3 regions of the Ruegeria sp. AD11(2025) genome follow, and region 3 is predicted to be linked to each of the others. Evidence: riboswitches for the same ligand, from Rfam matches in the RefSeq annotation. Region 3 holds a riboswitch; each other region holds the start of a gene.

Region 1 (5,693 bases), on a different contig from region 3:
GGACAGCTTGCCGCCGACATTGCCCAAACCGATGAATCCGACTTTCATTTCACCCTCCCGAAGGTCGCCGTTTGTGCCGAGTATCCCTATTGCCTGTCGGAAAAGAAAATGAATAATAACATGCGATATAGGTAAAAATTTTTGGTGGTAAATGGATCGCCTTCCAAATCCCGTTTGGCTGCGCAGCTTCGAATCCGCTGCGCGCCATCTGAATTTCACCACAACCGCGCGTGAACTTGGCCTGACGCAAACAGCCGTTTCACTGCACATTCGGTCCCTTGAGGCCGAGTTGGGTCAAAAGCTGTTCACACGAAATGCACGGCGGCTGGAACTGACCGAGCTGGGGCAGTCTTATTCGCTGACGGTTCGGCGCGCTTTGGCCGACATTGCGCTGTCGACCAACAGTCTGTTTGGCTCGGCCTCGCGCCAGACCCTGACGATCCGGGCAGCAATTTCGACCGCGACCTATTGGTTGGCTGCCGAGCTGCCTGACTTCTCCGCGCAGCATCCGGATATTCCGGTCCGTCTTGTCTCGCACATCTGGAACGACAGCGGGACGCCCGGCGATGTGGATGTGGAAATCCGGCTGGGTTATGGCGACTGGCCGGGGGTGCGATCCCAAAAACTCACCGACGAAAAGCTAGTCCCGGTCTGTCGGGCTGGGGACGACTCAGCGAAACTGATCACCCTGCCGAACGGGCCACTGATTCACATCCTTGGATACGAGGACAACTGGGCGCGGTATCTTCAGGCCAACGGCATAGCGCCGCCCGACCAGCCGCCTCGGCATTCTGTGGACACCACGGTGGCAGCGCTGCAACTAGTGATGGCCGGTGCAGGATATGCCACGATCCTTGAACGGTTCGCAAAAAACGCAATTCGGCAAGGCGCACCGATTGCGATTGCGGGTCCGGCGATTCCCTTTGCCCAGTCGCATTATCTGGTCAGCGCTCAACGGGCCGCGCAATCCACGGCAGCGGCCGGTTTGTTTTGCGCATGGTTGCAGGACCGGCTGGTGGCGGATGCCGCGGATTGACACAAGCTGGTCGCTTTTCTGTTCTATGGGGTTTCTACCCCTGTCTCGCGCTTGACAAGGCCCCTGCCCGTGCCGCATGTCGCTTGCGTTGGTGTCCATCCTAGGATGGATGAAAAGGGAATGCGTCAACGGCCATCCGTCAAACGCAGCCGCCCCCGCGACCGTGACCGGAGAGGGTGCCCATAGCCACTGGCCGAATTGGCCGGGAAGGCGGGACATCCGACAGAGGCCCGCCTCTGACATCCGCAAGCCGGGAGACCTGCCAGCACGCGAAGATGAAACCGGGCGGGGTGTTCCGGTGTCGGGTCCATGTTGCGACACGTGGCCCGCATGAAACCCCGTCCCCCGCAAGGAGGATTTGGGGGGATGAGAGACATGACCGAGACCGCACCTGTTGAGCTGCTGGTCTGTACCACGTGCCGCCGTGGCCTGCCTGTCGAGGACGACGCGCAACGGCCCGGCTCCCTGCTTCATAAAGCGCTGGAACAAGCGGAACTGCCCGAGGGCATCACGCTGAAAGCCGTGGAATGCCTGTCGAACTGTGATGAAGGTTGTTCCATCGTGCTGCGCGGCGGGCCGGATCGTTGGACCTTTGTCTATGAACACCTCAACGAAAACGACCATGTCGAAACCATTGTCGAAGGTGCCACCAAGTACCTCGCGACCGAGGACGGCCTGGTCAAATGGCGCGAACGCCCCGAACATTTCCGCAAAAACTGTGCGGCCCGCATTCCCCCGATTGGAGCCCTGAAATGAGCAATCTCGAAAAACTCCCCGTCACTGTGATCACCGGCTTTCTGGGCTCGGGCAAGACTACGCTGGTCAAACACCTGATGCAGAACCCGCAGGGCAAGCGTCTTGCCGTTGTGGTCAACGAGTTTGGCGATGTGGGCGTAGATGGCGATATCCTGAAATCCTGCGCCATCCCGGATTGCCCGGCGGAAAACATCATGGAACTGGCCAACGGCTGCATCTGCTGCACCGTAGCCGATGATTTCATTCCCACTATCGAGGCGCTGATGGCGCTGGAGCCGCGCCCCGATCACATCCTGATCGAAACGTCCGGTCTTGCTCTGCCCAAGCCGCTGCTGAAGGCCTTTGACTGGCCCGACATCCGCTCCAAAATCACCGTGGATGGCGTGATCGCTCTGGCAGATGCCGAGGCCGTCGCCGCCGGTCGTTTTGCCCCTAGTGTCGAGGCCGTTGATGCCCAGCGCCTGGCCGATGACTCGATCGATCACGAAACGCCCCTGTCCGAAGTGTTCGAGGACCAGATCTCCTGCGCCGACATCATCCTATTGACCAAGCCCGATCTGGCCGGTCCCGAGGGTGTGGCGAAGGCGAAAGAAATCATCGCCGCCGAGGCGCCTCGTCCCCTGCCCGTCGTCGAAGTGGCCGAAGGTGCCGTGGACGTGCGCGTGGTACTGGGTCTGGAAGCCGCCGCCGAGGATGACATGGACGCCCGCCCATCGCACCACGACGGTCATCACGACCACGAGCATGACGATTTCGAAAGCATCATCGTCGAGTTGCCGGAACAGACCGATCCGGCCCAACTGGTCGCCAATATCGAACGTCTGGCCAATGAGTTGAACATCCTGCGCGTCAAAGGCTATGCCGCCGTTCAGGGCAAGCCGATGCGTCTATTGGTTCAGGCCGTCGGTGCCCGTGTACGTCACCAGTACGACCGCCCCTGGGAACCCGGCGAGGATCGTCGCTCGCGTCTGGTGGTGATTGCCGAGCATGACGACATCAAAGAGGCCGCGATCCGCGATATCCTCGTGGGCATGACCGAGGCCGCCGAGTAAGCCATGCACGTCGTCTTCCGCGAAAGCCACGGGTTAGAAGAAACCGAGCCCCCGACCGATCTGGGCCAAAGCCCGGCGGATCTGGTTGTGCTGTCCTTTTCCGACAGCGACCTTGGTGCTTTCGCGGCGGGCTGGCATCGTGGTGGCGGTCCCGAGGGGCGGATGCCGACGATGCGGCTGGCCAACCTGACGGCGCTGAAACACCCTCTGTCTGTCGACACATATGTTGAACAGACTCTGGAGGGTGCAAAGGGCATCCTGATCCGCCTGATCGGCGGTGTTCCTTATTGGTCTTACGGCTTGCAGCAGGTTCTGGCGCTGGCGCAGGCCAAAGGCATCGCGCTGGCCGTTCTGCCTGCGGATGGGCGTGAGGACACGCGGCTGGATGATTACTCCACCCTACCGGTCTCGACCCTGCGCCGCTTGGCGCATCTGTGTGACACTGGCGGCGAGGTTGCAGCACAGGCTGCACTGGCGCAGATGGCGCTGGCGGCAGGTCTCTATGCCGGCCCGGTGATGGGTGCAAAGACCTTACCCGACTGCGGCGTCTGGTGCCCGGACCGCGGCGTGATCCCGGTGGATATAGCGTTCACAAGCGATGCGAGACGTATCCTCGTCACCTTCTACCGCGCCTATCTGACATCGGCCGACACTGCTCCGGTCGCCGCCCTGATCCGCAGCCTACGGGACCGGGGACTGGATGCGGTTGGCCTGTTCGCTCCTTCGTTGAAAGCGCCAGCCGCCGCTGAATGGCTGCGTGAACAGGTCGTTGTATCGGAGCCCTCAGCGATCATCAACGCCACCTCTTTCTCGGGCAAAGGCGCATCGGGCACTTCGCCCTTGGACGCGGCAAACGTGCCGGTGTTTCAGGTCGCCCTCGCCACCTCGCGCCGCAAAGCGTGGGCCGAGGCGGAACGGGGCCTGTCGCCTGCCGACCTTGCCATGCATGTGGTACTGCCCGAGGTGGACGGCCGGATTTCGGCCGGCATTGCCTCCTTCAAAGAACCCGGCAAGCGCGATCCGCATCTGGAATATTCCCGTTTCGCCCATCGTGCCGAGCCTGAGCGGATCGAAGCCATTGTCGACCGCGTCACCGGCTGGTTGAACCTGCACGACAAGCCCAAAGCGGATCAGGTTCCCGCACTGGTGCTGTCCACCTACCCCGGCAAGAACTGGCAGATGGCCCATGCGGTTGGCCTCGACGCGCTGGCTTCAGCCGAAGCAATGCTGTCCGACCTGCAAGGCGAAGGTTATGATACCGGACCGGCGGAGCCGATTGCCGAGACCTTGCTGGACGCACGTGTTTCGTGGTCGCTGGACGACTATCAAACCGCACTCGCGGACCTACCGGAACAACTACGCACCGACCTGCAAACAGTGTGGGGCAACCCCGAGAACGACCCGGCCTTCGCCAATGGTGCGTTCCACTTTACCGCTCTGCAGCGCGGCAAGGCGCTGGTCGCGCTGCAACCCGAACGCGGCACGCCCGAGTTGCGCGATGACGACTATCATGACCTCTCACGCACTCCACGCCACGGCTATGTGGCCTTCTATCTCTGGCTCCGCAAAGGATTGGGCGCGGATGCTCTGATCCATATCGGTGCGCATGGGACACTGGAATGGCTTCCCGGCAAATCGGTCGCCTTGTCCGCCGATTGCTGGCCCGAGGCGCTGATCCGCGATCTGCCGGTGATTTACCCCTTCATTGTCAACGACCCCGGCGAGGCCGCGCAGGCCAAGCGCCGAATCGGGGCCGTCACGCTGGGCCATATCCCGCCTCCGATGAAGGAAAGCGGCACGCCTGATCGGATGGTGCGACTGGAATCGCTGCTGGATGAGTTCTCGAACGCCGATGGCCTCGATCCCAAGCGCCGCGACCGGCTGCAGGAAGACATCCGCAACGAAGCACAGGCCATCGGGCTGGAAAACGACCTCGGCCTCGATCAGGCCACCTGCACCGCCGAGGCAATCACCCGCATCGACCGCTTTGTCTGCGATATCAAGGAAAGCCAATTCGGTGACGGTCTGCACATCTTTGGCCGTGTGCCCGAGGCGAACGGCAATTTCGACCCCGCGCCCTCGGCCCACGCAGAGCGCAACGCTCTGATTGACGCGCTGGCCGGCAAACGGATCGAGGCCGGGCCGTCGGGCTCTCCCTATCGGGGGCGGTCGGACGTGCTGCCCACCGGGCGGAACCTCTATACCACCGACCCGCGCTCGGTGCCGACCCGCGCCGCCTATGACCAAGGTGTGAAACTGGCCGAAGAACTGGTCCGGCGACACCTGCAGGAGGAAGGCGATTACCCCAAGGGCCTGATCGTCGATCTATGGGGCTCGGCCACCATGCGCACGGCGGGTGAGGAATTCGCCATGGCGCTACACCTGCTGGGCGTGAAACCGGTCTGGGACAAGGGGTCCGAGCGGGTCTCGGGCATCGAGGTGCTGCCGATCACCGACCTGAGCCGCCCGCGTCTAGACGTGACCTTGCGCGTCTCGGGTTTGTTCCGCGATGTGTTCCCGACGCTCTCGGCACTGTTCGGTCAGGCGGTAAGGGCGCTGTCAGAACGCGATGAAGCGTCGGACTGGAACCCCTATGCCGGTCAGGAACCCGCCGCTCGCGTCTATGGCCCGGCCCCCGGCAGCTATGGCCTGAACATGACGCACCTGTCCGAGACCTATACGGATGAGGCCCGAATACAGGCGGGCGAAGCGTGGCTGGAGGCCAGTTCCTTCGCGCTGGAAGGTGAGCATATAGCGCCGGACAAAGACGGCATTACAAAACGTGTCGCCAGCGCCGACAGTTTCGTGCACCTGCAGGACCTGACGGAAACCGACCTGCTATTGGCCAA
Region 2 (5,693 bases), on a different contig from region 3:
GACTATGACGCCATCGGGCTGGGCAACCATGATTTCGGCTTTGGACTAGAGGTTCTGGATCGAGTTCTGGCCGACGCTCCCTGCGCGGTGGTGTGCAGCAATGTGCAAAGAAGGAATGCCGATCCTCTCTGGCACAGCCATGCAATCCTGACGCGTACAGTCCCGTACCAGGACCAGCAGGTTACGCTGAAAATCGGAGTGCTTTCAGTGCTTCCCCCTCAGACCGCCAAATGGGAGGCGCACCGGTTGCAGGACCGGGTCACCGTTGGCGATATCCTGACCTGCGCCCGCAACAAGGTGCGGGACTTGCACGCAGAGGGCTGTGATCTGATCCTTGCGCTGGCGCATACGGGGTTGGGATCGCCCTTTGCGGAACCCGATTTGGAAAACGCGATCATCCCGATGGCTGCCATCGACGGCATCGACGTCCTGATCGCCGGGCATTCCCACCTGACTCTGCCCGGTCCCGTGCATGAGGGGCTGAACAATGTCGATGCAGCCCGGGGGCGGGTACACGGGAAACCGGTGGTCATGCCGGGCCCGGCCGGATCGAATCTGGGGGTGATTGACCTGAACCTCCGCAAGGCGGATGACAGTACGTGGACGATAAAAGACCACAGCACCGAATTGCGCTCGGTTTGCCCGACCCGGTCTGGCGGAGAGGCCCATCCGGTTGCGGAAGACCCTGAATTGCTGCGGCTTTTCGCCAAAGGCCATTTGGAAACGCGCCGTCACACGGCTCAACCGGTGGGCCGAACCGATCAGCACCTGCACAGCTATTTCAGCTTTTGCGTTGAGGATAGAGGGCTTGCTTTGGCCGCAGCGGCGCAGGCGGCGGCTCTGCGCCCGTATCTGCAGGGATCGCCCGTTGCGGAGTTGCCCGTTCTGTCCGCGATGGCGCCTTCAAAATTCGGAGGACGCGCCGGGCCGCGGTTTTATGCGGATGTGCCACCTGGACAGGTATTCCTGCGTCATATCAACGACCTGTATGTTTTTCCCAACGAATTGCAGGCCGTTGTCGTTAATGGCGCGCAGATCGGCGATTGGCTGGAAATGTCGGCAAGCGTGTTCAACCAGATCAAACCGGGGTTCGAAACTGACCTGGTCGACCCCAGCCGGGCCGGGCATAATTTCGATGTTCTGCAAGGGTTGAGCTATCAGATCGACCTCTCGCAACCTCCACGCTTTGACTCCTCAGGTCATCTGAGCGCCTCTGCACATCGCCGTGTTCACGACATCCGATTAGAGGGCCGCCCGGTAACACCCGACAAGCGCTTTGTCGTTGCGGTGAGCAATTACCGAGCCAGCGGGGGCGGCTATTTCCCTTTTGTCGACCAGGCCGAGCCGATCCGGCTGCCTGCACGACCCGTTCAGCACATATTGCGAGACTACATCTCGGGTGCCCTGCCACGGGACCCGCTGGAAAAAGCGCCCCGCGCCTTTCAGTTTGCTCCATTTCCCGGCGCGACAACCCTGCTCAGAACCGGTCCGAAGGCCCGCGATCACATTGCTGAACTAGAGGAATACACCCCACAGCTGATCGGCGCAGACGATGACGGCTTTCTGCTGATCCGTTTGACGCTCTGACGGGTTGTCATTTCCGCGTCTGTTGCCTATATCGTGCGTTGAGAGGTTGGCGCGGGCGAGCGCCTCGCCAACCTGGTCAGGTCCGGAAGGAAGCAGCCACAACGAGCCCCGCTTGGGTCGATGTCCAACCTCTCACTTCCTCCCTGTAGCAAACGTAAAGCGCCAGAACCGGCGAAGTCATGCAATCAGCCGTGGCCAAAGGACTGCGTTGCGGCGGGCAAAAGCGCCGATGTGCCCAACTTCCGACAAGCCAAATTCACCGGGTGACAACAGGTGACGGCGCGCATCTGGGCCGTACAGATCGGCCAATCGCCACACCGCATTGGGCGGCACCACATCATCATCCTCGAAGGTAAACAGGTCCACGGGTGTCCCTGACTGCGCCCAGCGCGCATCAGGCAAGGAGATCCCGATCTCGGGCAGGTAGTTGCGCGGTGCGGTGCACCACCGCCGCCACTGCCAATATACCGATGCCGGCAGGTCCGCCCCGAACCCCAGCGCCTTGCCAGGAAGGTACCCCAGGGCTTTCACCGCCAAGGGAGCGTGACCATACCAGAACAGCAAAGCCAGCGCCCGATACGGCCAGGGGTGATCCGATACCGTTACAGGGCCAGAACAGACGCAGATCATGCGGTCGATCTGATCGACGTCGGGCTGAATCGGCCCCAGCATCCCGCCGACTGAATGTCCGATGCTCCACTGCTGCGCATCGGGGAACCTGCGCCGCATTTCAGCCCGGGCCGCGGGCATGTCGACCAAGGCCCAGTCGGCCATCTTGACCCGTGATGCTTTCAGCGATCCGTTCAGAGAATGGCCGAAATCGCTGTAGTCGTAAGTCAGACAGGCCATCCCCCGTTCGGCAGCCAGCCAGCGGGCAAAATGCTGGTAATAATCTCTCGGTACGCCGGTAGCACCGTGAATGACCACGGCCACCCGGGGCGCGGACGCTGGCAGATAAAGGCGTGCCGACAAGGAGCCCGTGCCGGACGGAAACTGAAAGTCCTCGGTCGAATCGGTTTGTGCAGTGTCCAGCATGGTTCGGTCTCCGGATTTTGAACCGATTGGTTCACTTTCTCCAGTCCGCAGTGTTTCCCGTCACAAGTCAACAGTGACCGTACATGACCACACGTCCGCTTGGCCGTGCAAATTGCCCGCTTGACTCGGGTCGCCCGTACCCGCTAGCGATGGTGTGATGGTTCTCGACCCCGATCGCTGGGCGAGATGAAAAGGGAACACGGTGCGGTTCTGCCCCGGTTATACCGGAACGAACCAAGGCCGCGACTGCCCCCGCAACTGTAAGCGGTGAGCAATGCCGAAATACCACTGGCCGAAAGGCTGGGAAGGTCGGCAACGCGATGACCCGCAAGTCAGGAGACCTGCCATCGAACCAAAACCGAAACTCGGGCGGGGTGTCCGGGCAGGTCGTCAGCATGCTGTCACACCTGATCTACGCCCCTTCCTACGCGCGGAGGGCGCACAATGATCTGGAAGACAAAGACCCACGAATACTCGGCCACCGTATGCCAGCGAACCGGCAAGACCTGCCCAGCTTTGGCACGGGTCGCGCGTGTCATTACACAGGCGATAGAGACCGCCGCACCCGCAACAACCCCCGATTTTCAGGTCGAAGGCAGCAGTGAACTGACCCATTGCCCCGAAGGTTGCACCGCCCGATTTTGCGCACGGCCTGATCAGATTCGGATCTTTTGCGGCACGGAGTCCGACGTTTCCACCGATTCACTTGATAGGTATGCCGACATGATGTTCGCGGATGTGTTCATCTCTCTGCCCGCCGATGTTATGGCCAGCCCGCCCTGCGCGATGCTCGAGGTTTTATTGCTGGCCGCAAGTCCGGTTGCGCAACCGGAGCAGCACGCGGCGCTCTAAGCTAGCTGCCCTTTCGGGCGCTGGCCGCCTGCGCCGCCCATTGCAACTGGCCGTCGGTTTCAACGGCGCAGGCCCGTACGGCGCGCAGACGTTTCAGCGCTGCCTCGGGCTGTTCGCCCTGTTCGACCATAAGGCGCAAAGCGACCATGCCAGACCGGCCACAGCCACCCCGGCAATGCACCAACACCCGCCCTCCTCGGGACAGGACTTGTGCCGCCGCTGCGCTGATCTCGGCCCATGCGGCCCGAACCTCTGGCGGTGGCGCGCCAAAATCCGGGACTGGCAGATGCGCCCACCCGATGGCGGCGACGCGAAGATCGTCACCGAATCCGGCGGCACCTTCCTCCAGCATCTCAACCTCAGTGGTCATGGAAACCACCAGATCCGGCTGCCAGTCCCGGATGGTACGAAGATCCTGCAGGTAGTTGCCGCCGCGCCCCGGGATTGGTGAAAGGGCAACCGTGCCATTTCCCACCTGCACAGCATGAATCGCAAAGAGTCTCAAAAGGTGGCCCTCCTGCGAACGTTTCTACGATGCGTAAACTGTCCTGCAAACCGAATTTCGACTACAGCGGCGGTGGACGCGGGCGGCAGGGGTCTCTACGCTGCATTCCTGAACCGAATCCGACAGAGCAGACATGAACGACACGCCAAGCCCCGCCTATCAGGTTCTTGCCCGCAAATACCGCCCCGAAACCTTTGCCGATCTCGTCGGTCAGGATGCGATGGTCCGCACGCTGAAAAACGCGTTCGAGGCCGACCGGATCGCACAGGCCTTCATCATGACCGGCATTCGCGGCACGGGTAAGACCACCACGGCGCGGATCATCGCCAAGGGCATGAACTGCATCGGCCCCGATGGTCAGGGCAAGCCGACCACGGAACCCTGCGGCCAGTGTGAACATTGCGTGGCCATCATGGAAGGCCGACATGTCGACGTGATGGAGATGGACGCCGCCAGCCGCACAGGCGTCAACGACATCCGCGAGATCATCGACAGCGTTCGTTACCGCGCCGCCAGCGCGCGCTATAAGATTTACATCATTGACGAGGTCCACATGCTGTCGACCAGCGCCTTTAACGCGCTGCTCAAGACGCTTGAAGAACCGCCTGAACATGTGAAATTCATCTTCGCCACAACCGAGATCCGCAAAGTGCCGGTAACGGTGCTATCCCGTTGTCAACGCTTCGACCTGCGCCGGATCGAACCTGAGGACATGATCGGCCTGCTTGGCAAGATCGCCGCGGCTGAGAATGCCCAGATCGCGGAAGACGCGCTGGCCTTGATCACGCGCGCGGCCGAAGGGTCGGCCCGGGATGCAACCTCGCTGCTGGATCAGGCGATCTCGCACGGGGCCGGGGAAACCAGCGCCGATCAAGTGCGTGCGATGTTGGGACTGGCCGACCGCGGGCGGGTGCTGGACCTGATGGACATGATCCTGCGCGGAGATGCCGCTGGCGCCCTGACCGAACTGAGCGCACAATACGCCGAAGGCGCAGATCCGCTGGCGGTGCTGCGCGATCTGGCCGAGATCACCCACTGGGTATCAGTGGTCAAGATCACCCCGGATGCAGCCGAGGACCCGACCGTTTCACCGGATGAGCGCGCCCGCGGTCAACAGATGGCTGAGGCCCTGCCTATGCGCGTGCTGACCCGGATGTGGCAAATGCTGCTGAAAGCGCTCGAAGAAGTCTCGGCGGCTCCGAATGCCATGATGGCTGCCGAGATGGCCGTGATCCGCCTGACCCACGTGGCCGACCTGCCGAGCCCGGAAGAACTGATCAAACGGCTGCAAGACGCACCGTCGCCCCCGCCGAACGGAGGCCCCGGTGGCGGCATGGCCGTACCGTCTCATGCGCCTGCACAGCCAGCTCCTGCTTCGTATACCACAACAGCGCGTGGCCCTGCTGGCGCACCCACCGCCGCGCTGGCCCAAGACACCCAAGCAGCCCTTGCGCGCTATCCTAGCTTTGACCATGTCGTGGAACTAATCCGCACAAACCGCGACGTGAAACTGTTGGTCGAAGTTGAAAATGGCGTCCGCCTCGTATCCTACCAACCCGGCCGGATCGAGTTCACACCGACGGATAACGCCCCCACCGATCTGGCCGCCCGGATCGGTTCGGCACTACAGCGGTGGACCGGAAACCGCTGGGCGGTGTCCATCGTCGCCGATGGGGAAGCGGCAACCATCGCCGAGGTCCGTGACGCAGCTGAT
Region 3 (5,693 bases):
GGCTTTGTCAGCAAACACCCGTTCGCGCGCGGTGCGACTTTCGAACCAGGACAGCACCATCGAGGTCGGCATCGCCACCGCCAGACCCACAGCCGTTGTCACCAGTGCCACCCAGATGCCGCCCGCCAACAGCGACGGGTCAACCGAAGACCCAGCGGATTGCAGGCTGCGAAACGCTTCGATCATGCCCAGAACAGTGCCGAACAGACCCAGCAAAGGCGCCAGTTGCGCCACTGTATCCAGCAAGCGGAAACCGCGTTCCAGCCCGGCAAGCGCCAGCCCGGCCTCGGCATCCAGCCGTTGATCCAGGCCGGGCGCATCCGGTGCGTCCATCGCAACCCCGACCAGCGGTGCTAGGTAGCTGTGGCTTTTGGCCAGACGCGCGCGGGCGGTCTGGTGATCACCGGCATCCCACGCTGCCAGCGCCTGCGACAACACACGGTGCCGTCCTACACCCGAAGCGGCGAATTGCCAGAGCTTGTAAAGCGTCACCGCAAGCGTCACCACGGACATGGCGATCAGGATGGCGACAACTGGCCCGCCAAGGGCCAGGATTTCGCGCAGGGCGTCAAGAAAACTCATCCCAAAAGCTCCACTTCTGTTCGGCTGTGCAAGGTTGGTGTCTGGTCGCAGATATCGCTGTCAGCACCTCCGACGGTGCAGCTGCTTACGCCATTGATCAGAACACGCCCGAGGTTTTCGCAGGTGATGCCTCGGATATCAAACTGACGCACCCGCGGGCGTTCTGCCGGCAGGTCCCGAAACCCGAAAAGAGTGATCCGTTCGAAAACACCCGCGGCATCGAATATAACCACCTGATAACTGGCACTGTCTATCGACGTTGTGGTTTGGTTTTCGACCAGAAAGGTCAGGCGGCAGGCGCTTTCGACCTCTTCCACCGCATTCAGCTCGACCATCAGGCCCGGCTCGACTTGCGTGGTTTCGGCCAGAGCCGCAACAGGCAGCGCACAGAGAATGGCGGCAAGGGCCGGACGGCGATACTTCATAGATGCGCTCCTGATCGTTCTACGCAGGCAGGACTTTGGCGGCGTTCCACCCGTCATATCCAAGACCACTGGGGCTCGAAAGGGTTGCCGACACCTTTGTGATAAAGGGCGATTTACAGCCCGTTCAACCCTGCCGTTTCATGACTTCCATCGCAAGTGCATGATATTGCGAAGGCTCCGGGTCGGGCTGATAGACTATCGCACAGGCCACCAGCCATTCCATCGCGTTCGACTTGACCCGATGTTCGGCGAAGATCGCGATGTTTCGGCGTTCGAATACCTGCGCATAGATGAGCCAATCGCCCTGTACAGCCGGGAATAGCGCACCAGCGGCATGCGCTGTTCGCCGCCCGCGAGGTCAACCTCTGCAAGGTTAATGGGTGTCATCAATACATCCAGCACCTCTGAAGAGGCTCAAATCGTCGTCACTTGTACACCTAAAAAGAAATCTCAGCGCACCCTGAAATTAAGGTTTTTCAAATCCCAAAGACGATCGGTTCTGTTCAGGAGGAAATCGGCAAGGCAGCCTGGGGGGCGATCCGGTGATCCCGTCACTCAGACGCCTTCTCCGCGCCGGTTTTGCTGTTGCCTGCAGCACGGAAGCGTTCGGCCGAGCTCTGCGTCCACTTCAGTCCGCCGCCCTGTGTTTCCAGGGTTTCGACACTGTCGGCCTCCAGCTGGAACGTCGCGCGCATGGGCATCAGCCCATCCACCACCATTGTGTTTTGTTCTGACGGATCGATGGTCAGCTTTCCGGTCAAACGAACCGGCTCGTGGACGTAACCGGGCTCCCAGTCGCCGTTCAGCCGTACCCGGATCATCTGATTGGGCGGCGGCGGCGGCAAGTGGCTGCACATCCCGGGCTGAGGCACCAGATAAGCGATGGGGTGCCCATCCGCATCGGGCGGCGCCGGAATGGCAAACCCCGCCAGCGTCACCGTTTGACCGTCGAATTCAGGGTTTCCGGCCGCACCGGCACGATCCCGGCGCTGGGCGACGACAAGTCGCTGGTCCAGCAGCCAGTCGATATCGATGCCGTCCGCAGCCAGGGCTTCCTCGGTTTCGACCAGAAGCTCCTGCCACTTCCGCCGCTCATCGGGGCTGCCCACTTCCTGACGCAGCCTGCCGCGCAGGCGCACGACGAAAATCAGATCGTCGAACTGCTCCGGGCTGAGATCGCGGTAGGGGTCTTCGAAGACCTGAACGGACGGGTCAGGCAATTCGGACCATTCCAGTTCAGCCCCCGGTGCCGCCAGCGCAGAAGAACCGCACAGGCTCAATGCCAGAATCGTTGCAAGGTGAAACCAATATCGCATGATCTGAGTCTATCTCCCTGCCGAGATCATTCCAGCCAGTTTTTGCGAACAACGTCCTTAACTGGCCACCCTTATGCCTCAGAGCTGGCCGGTAACGAACGAACAGGATGAAACTTTCATATTGACGCACTGGGCGATCTCGGGCAGTCAATCTGATGATGGTTCCCCCAATTGGGGATGAAAAGGGAATACGGTGAGGTCCGCTAACCGGCGCCAACTCCGTGACTGCCCCCGCAACTGTAAGCGGTGAGCGACGCCATAAATCCACTGGCCCACAGGCCGGGAAGGATGGCCAAGCCAAGACCCGCAAGTCAGGAGACCTGCCATCATGTTTTCAATCAACCCGGGGCGGGGCGTCCCGGAAGGAGGCAAAGTGACGAACGCGTTACGCTATTACATTGCCGCCACCTCGCTTCGGCAATAAGCGGAGTGGGCAATGGCAAACGATCCCCAACACTTCCTGCTGATTTGCGAGACCTGCAACGGCACGGACGCCGCGCAAGCGATCGGAAAGGCGCTGACGCACCGGCTACCTTCCGGGTTTTCCATACGCATGGTTTCCTGCATGGCTGGTTGTGACCGACCGACAACCGTAGGCTTTCAGGCTGTTGACAAAGCGCAATACCTGTTTGGTGACGTCAAATCCTCGCAGGACATTGATGCTCTGGCCCAGTTTGCGCGGCAATTCCAAGACAGTGGGGACGGCTGGACCAATGCTTCTGACCGTCCGCGTGCATTGTTCAACAAAACCTTGGCTCGTATGCCCCGTCTGAACGTGGAGGTGCACCCGTGACAAACTCAGCGTTTCTGATCGCGCGTGGCCTAGAATACTACGCACTCAACGGCGACGTCCTACTACAGGGAGCATCCTTCGAACTGGACAGGGGTGCGGTTTTGGCCATAGCCGGACCAAACGGGGCCGGGAAAACAACGCTTCTGAACCTTTTATGCGGTGCAGCCGAGATGGTTCTGGGCGACGTTCTTGTCGATGGGCGCAGCCTGAAACAGATGTCGTCCAAAGACCGTGCACGCATGATCGCCGTTGTCAGCCAGCAGGAGTTCCCGGACGGTCGGCTGCTGCTGCGAGACTATGTAGCGCTGGGTCAGATTCCGATCCGCTCAGACCGATCCGCCGAAGACCACGCGGTCGAGCTTGATCGGATACTGGACCTGACCGGGCTGGGCTCACTGGCGGACAAGCGGATGGCCCTGCTGTCCGGCGGTGAACGCCAGCGCGCGCATATCGCCCGCGCCCTGGCGCAAAACCCGTCTCTGTTGTTTCTGGATGAACCCACCAACCATTTGGACCCGGACGCCAAGGGGAGAATGCTGTCGCTGGTGGCCGAACTGGGCATCACGGTGGTCATGATCGTGCACGATCTGGTCATGATCCCCGAGTTTGCCACCCACGTGGCGCTGATGAAATCCACGCGTCTGACCAGTTTCGGCCCCGTGGCCGAAGTGCTGACGCCCGCGCATGTGCGCGACACGTTTGGCGTCGATTATCTGTGTTTCCAGCATGAAGGCCGAGTGATCCCGGCACTGGATATCCGAAGAACCCCAGTTTCAAATTAACTTAAGGAAACTCTCCCCAATGAAACATATCTGGTCTGCGGCCCTGATCACCGCCATGGCAGGCAGCGCCTCCGCGCATGAGGTAACGATTGACAATTGCGGTGAACCGCTGGTTTTCGAATCTCAACCCGAAAGGCTGGTCGTTCATGACATGAACATGACCGACATGGCCTTTGCCCTTGGCCTGCAGGACAAGATCGTGGGCCTGACCGGCATCACCGGCTGGTACAAGACCAGCCCCGAATTCGACACCCTGCGCGGTAACATCCCCGAACTTGCGCCGAAATACCCGACCGTTGAAAATCTGGTTGCGGCCGAACCCGACCTGTTCTTCGCCGGTTGGTATTACGGCATGAAACCTGGCGGCGACGTGACACCCGACACTCTGGAGCCTTTTGGCATCAAGACCATGATCCTGACCGAAAGCTGCGTGCATCTGGACAAGGATCGCCCCGAAGCCAGCATGAATCTGTTGTTCGACGATGTGCTGCGTCTGGGCAAGGTCATGCATGTCGACGACAAGGCGGAAGCACTGGTCGGCGGCTGGAAAGAAGAACTGGCCGCGATCGAAGCACAGACCGCCGATCTGGCCAAACCGCGTGTCTTCCTGCTGGATGGCCCGGCAGACGCGCCCTTCACCGCCGGTAAATTCGCCATTCCCGATGCGATGATCGCGGCCGCCGGCGGCGAGAACGTCACCCATGACATGGACACCAGCTGGGGTCGCACCTCATGGGAGGCTGTTGCCGCATCCAACCCGGAATTCCTGGTGTTGCTGGACTACCAGACCGGCAATGGCGCGGGAGATACATTCAAGTTCCTGCAGGAGCATCCGGTAATGTCACAAACCGACGCCGTGAAGAACGAGCGCTGGATCGGCCTGCGGTACGAGGAACTAACCCCTGGACCGGCAAATATCGAGGCGATCTCGAAAATGGCCAACGCCATGCACCCGGGCCTCAACTGATATGAACCGATTGAGCCTTGTGCTCGTGCTGGGGGCGGTCGTTCTGACCGTCCTTTTGCTGATTTCGACCGTCTACGGAACCACACCCATTCCAGCGACAGACGCATTCAACGCTGTCCTGTTGGGCACCGGGATGATCGACGGAGAGATGTCGGCGCTGCACCGGATCGTGTTTGACCTGCGCCTGCCCCGCGCATTGTTCGCGGCCGTCATTGGTGCCGGGCTGGGGATTGTCGGCGTGGTTCTGCAGACCACCACGCGCAACGATCTGGCCGACCCCTTCCTGTTTGGTCTATCCTCGGGCGCGGCAGCAGGAGCCGTGTTCGTCATCACCGTGACCGGCGATATTCTGGGTTTCTGGACCTTGCCGCTGGCGGCGTTTTGCGGCGGTCTTGTGGCGTCGGGCATCGTGCTTGCGCTGGTGCACGCCATGCGCACAAGCGCACCGGAAAAACTGATCCTTGCCGGACTGGCGGTTTCCTTCCTGTTCTCGGCCATCACCAATTATCTGATCTTCGCGGGCGACAGCCGCGCGGCGCATACGGTCATCTTCTGGATGCTGGGCGGGCTGGGTCTGGCACGTTGGGAAACCTTCCCACTGGTCTGCGTCGGACTGCTGCTGATCCTGTCCTATTCGCTGTATCGCAGCCGCTGGCTGGACGCCCTGCTGACCGGAGACTTGACCGCCGCCACGCTGGGCGTACCGGTCCAGGGCCTGAGGTTCAGCATGTTCTTCACTGCGGCCCTTGCCACCGCCGTATTCGTCTCGGTCGCAGGTGTGATCGGCTTTGTCGGCCTGATGGTGCCTCATATCGCCCGCGGTATCGC

The links. A riboswitch is a leader RNA that binds a small molecule or an ion and turns the genes downstream of it on or off. The one in region 3 is predicted to bind cobalamin.
Region 1: another riboswitch for cobalamin. It lies ahead of ACR1XY_RS18330 (DUF1636 family protein); the one in region 3 lies ahead of ACR1XY_RS08795 (DUF1636 family protein).
Region 2: another riboswitch for cobalamin. It lies ahead of ACR1XY_RS19000 (hypothetical protein); the one in region 3 lies ahead of ACR1XY_RS08795 (DUF1636 family protein).

What each region holds. Positions count from the first base shown of each region.
Region 1 is NZ_JBQFZU010000023.1:1,196-6,888, forward strand. Features, by position in the region: gene ACR1XY_RS18320 (NAD(P)-dependent oxidoreductase) at 1-48, opposite strand, end outside; gene ACR1XY_RS18325 (LysR substrate-binding domain-containing protein) at 152-1,036, shown strand; cobalamin riboswitch at 1,109-1,317, shown strand; gene ACR1XY_RS18330 (DUF1636 family protein) at 1,412-1,792, shown strand; gene cobW (cobalamin biosynthesis protein CobW) at 1,789-2,844, shown strand; gene cobN (cobaltochelatase subunit CobN) at 2,848-5,693, shown strand, end outside.
Region 2 is NZ_JBQFZU010000025.1:8,105-13,797, reverse strand. Features, by position in the region: gene ACR1XY_RS19015 (bifunctional 2',3'-cyclic-nucleotide 2'-phosphodiesterase/3'-nucleotidase) at 1-1,587, shown strand, start outside; RNA gene ffs (signal recognition particle sRNA small type) at 1,627-1,725, shown strand; gene ACR1XY_RS19005 (alpha/beta hydrolase family protein) at 1,765-2,622, opposite strand; cobalamin riboswitch at 2,764-2,985, shown strand; gene ACR1XY_RS19000 (hypothetical protein) at 3,067-3,474, shown strand; gene ACR1XY_RS18995 (protein-tyrosine phosphatase family protein) at 3,476-3,979, opposite strand; gene ACR1XY_RS18990 (DNA polymerase III subunit gamma/tau) at 4,113-5,693, shown strand, end outside.
Region 3 is NZ_JBQFZU010000007.1:39,820-45,512, reverse strand. Features, by position in the region: gene ACR1XY_RS08810 (MotA/TolQ/ExbB proton channel family protein) at 1-582, opposite strand, end outside; gene ACR1XY_RS08805 (hypothetical protein) at 579-1,007, opposite strand; gene ACR1XY_RS08800 (DUF3299 domain-containing protein) at 1,559-2,323, opposite strand; cobalamin riboswitch at 2,466-2,665, shown strand; gene ACR1XY_RS08795 (DUF1636 family protein) at 2,760-3,116, shown strand; gene ACR1XY_RS08790 (ABC transporter ATP-binding protein) at 3,113-3,898, shown strand; gene ACR1XY_RS08785 (ABC transporter substrate-binding protein) at 3,918-4,865, shown strand; gene ACR1XY_RS08780 (FecCD family ABC transporter permease) at 4,867-5,693, shown strand, end outside.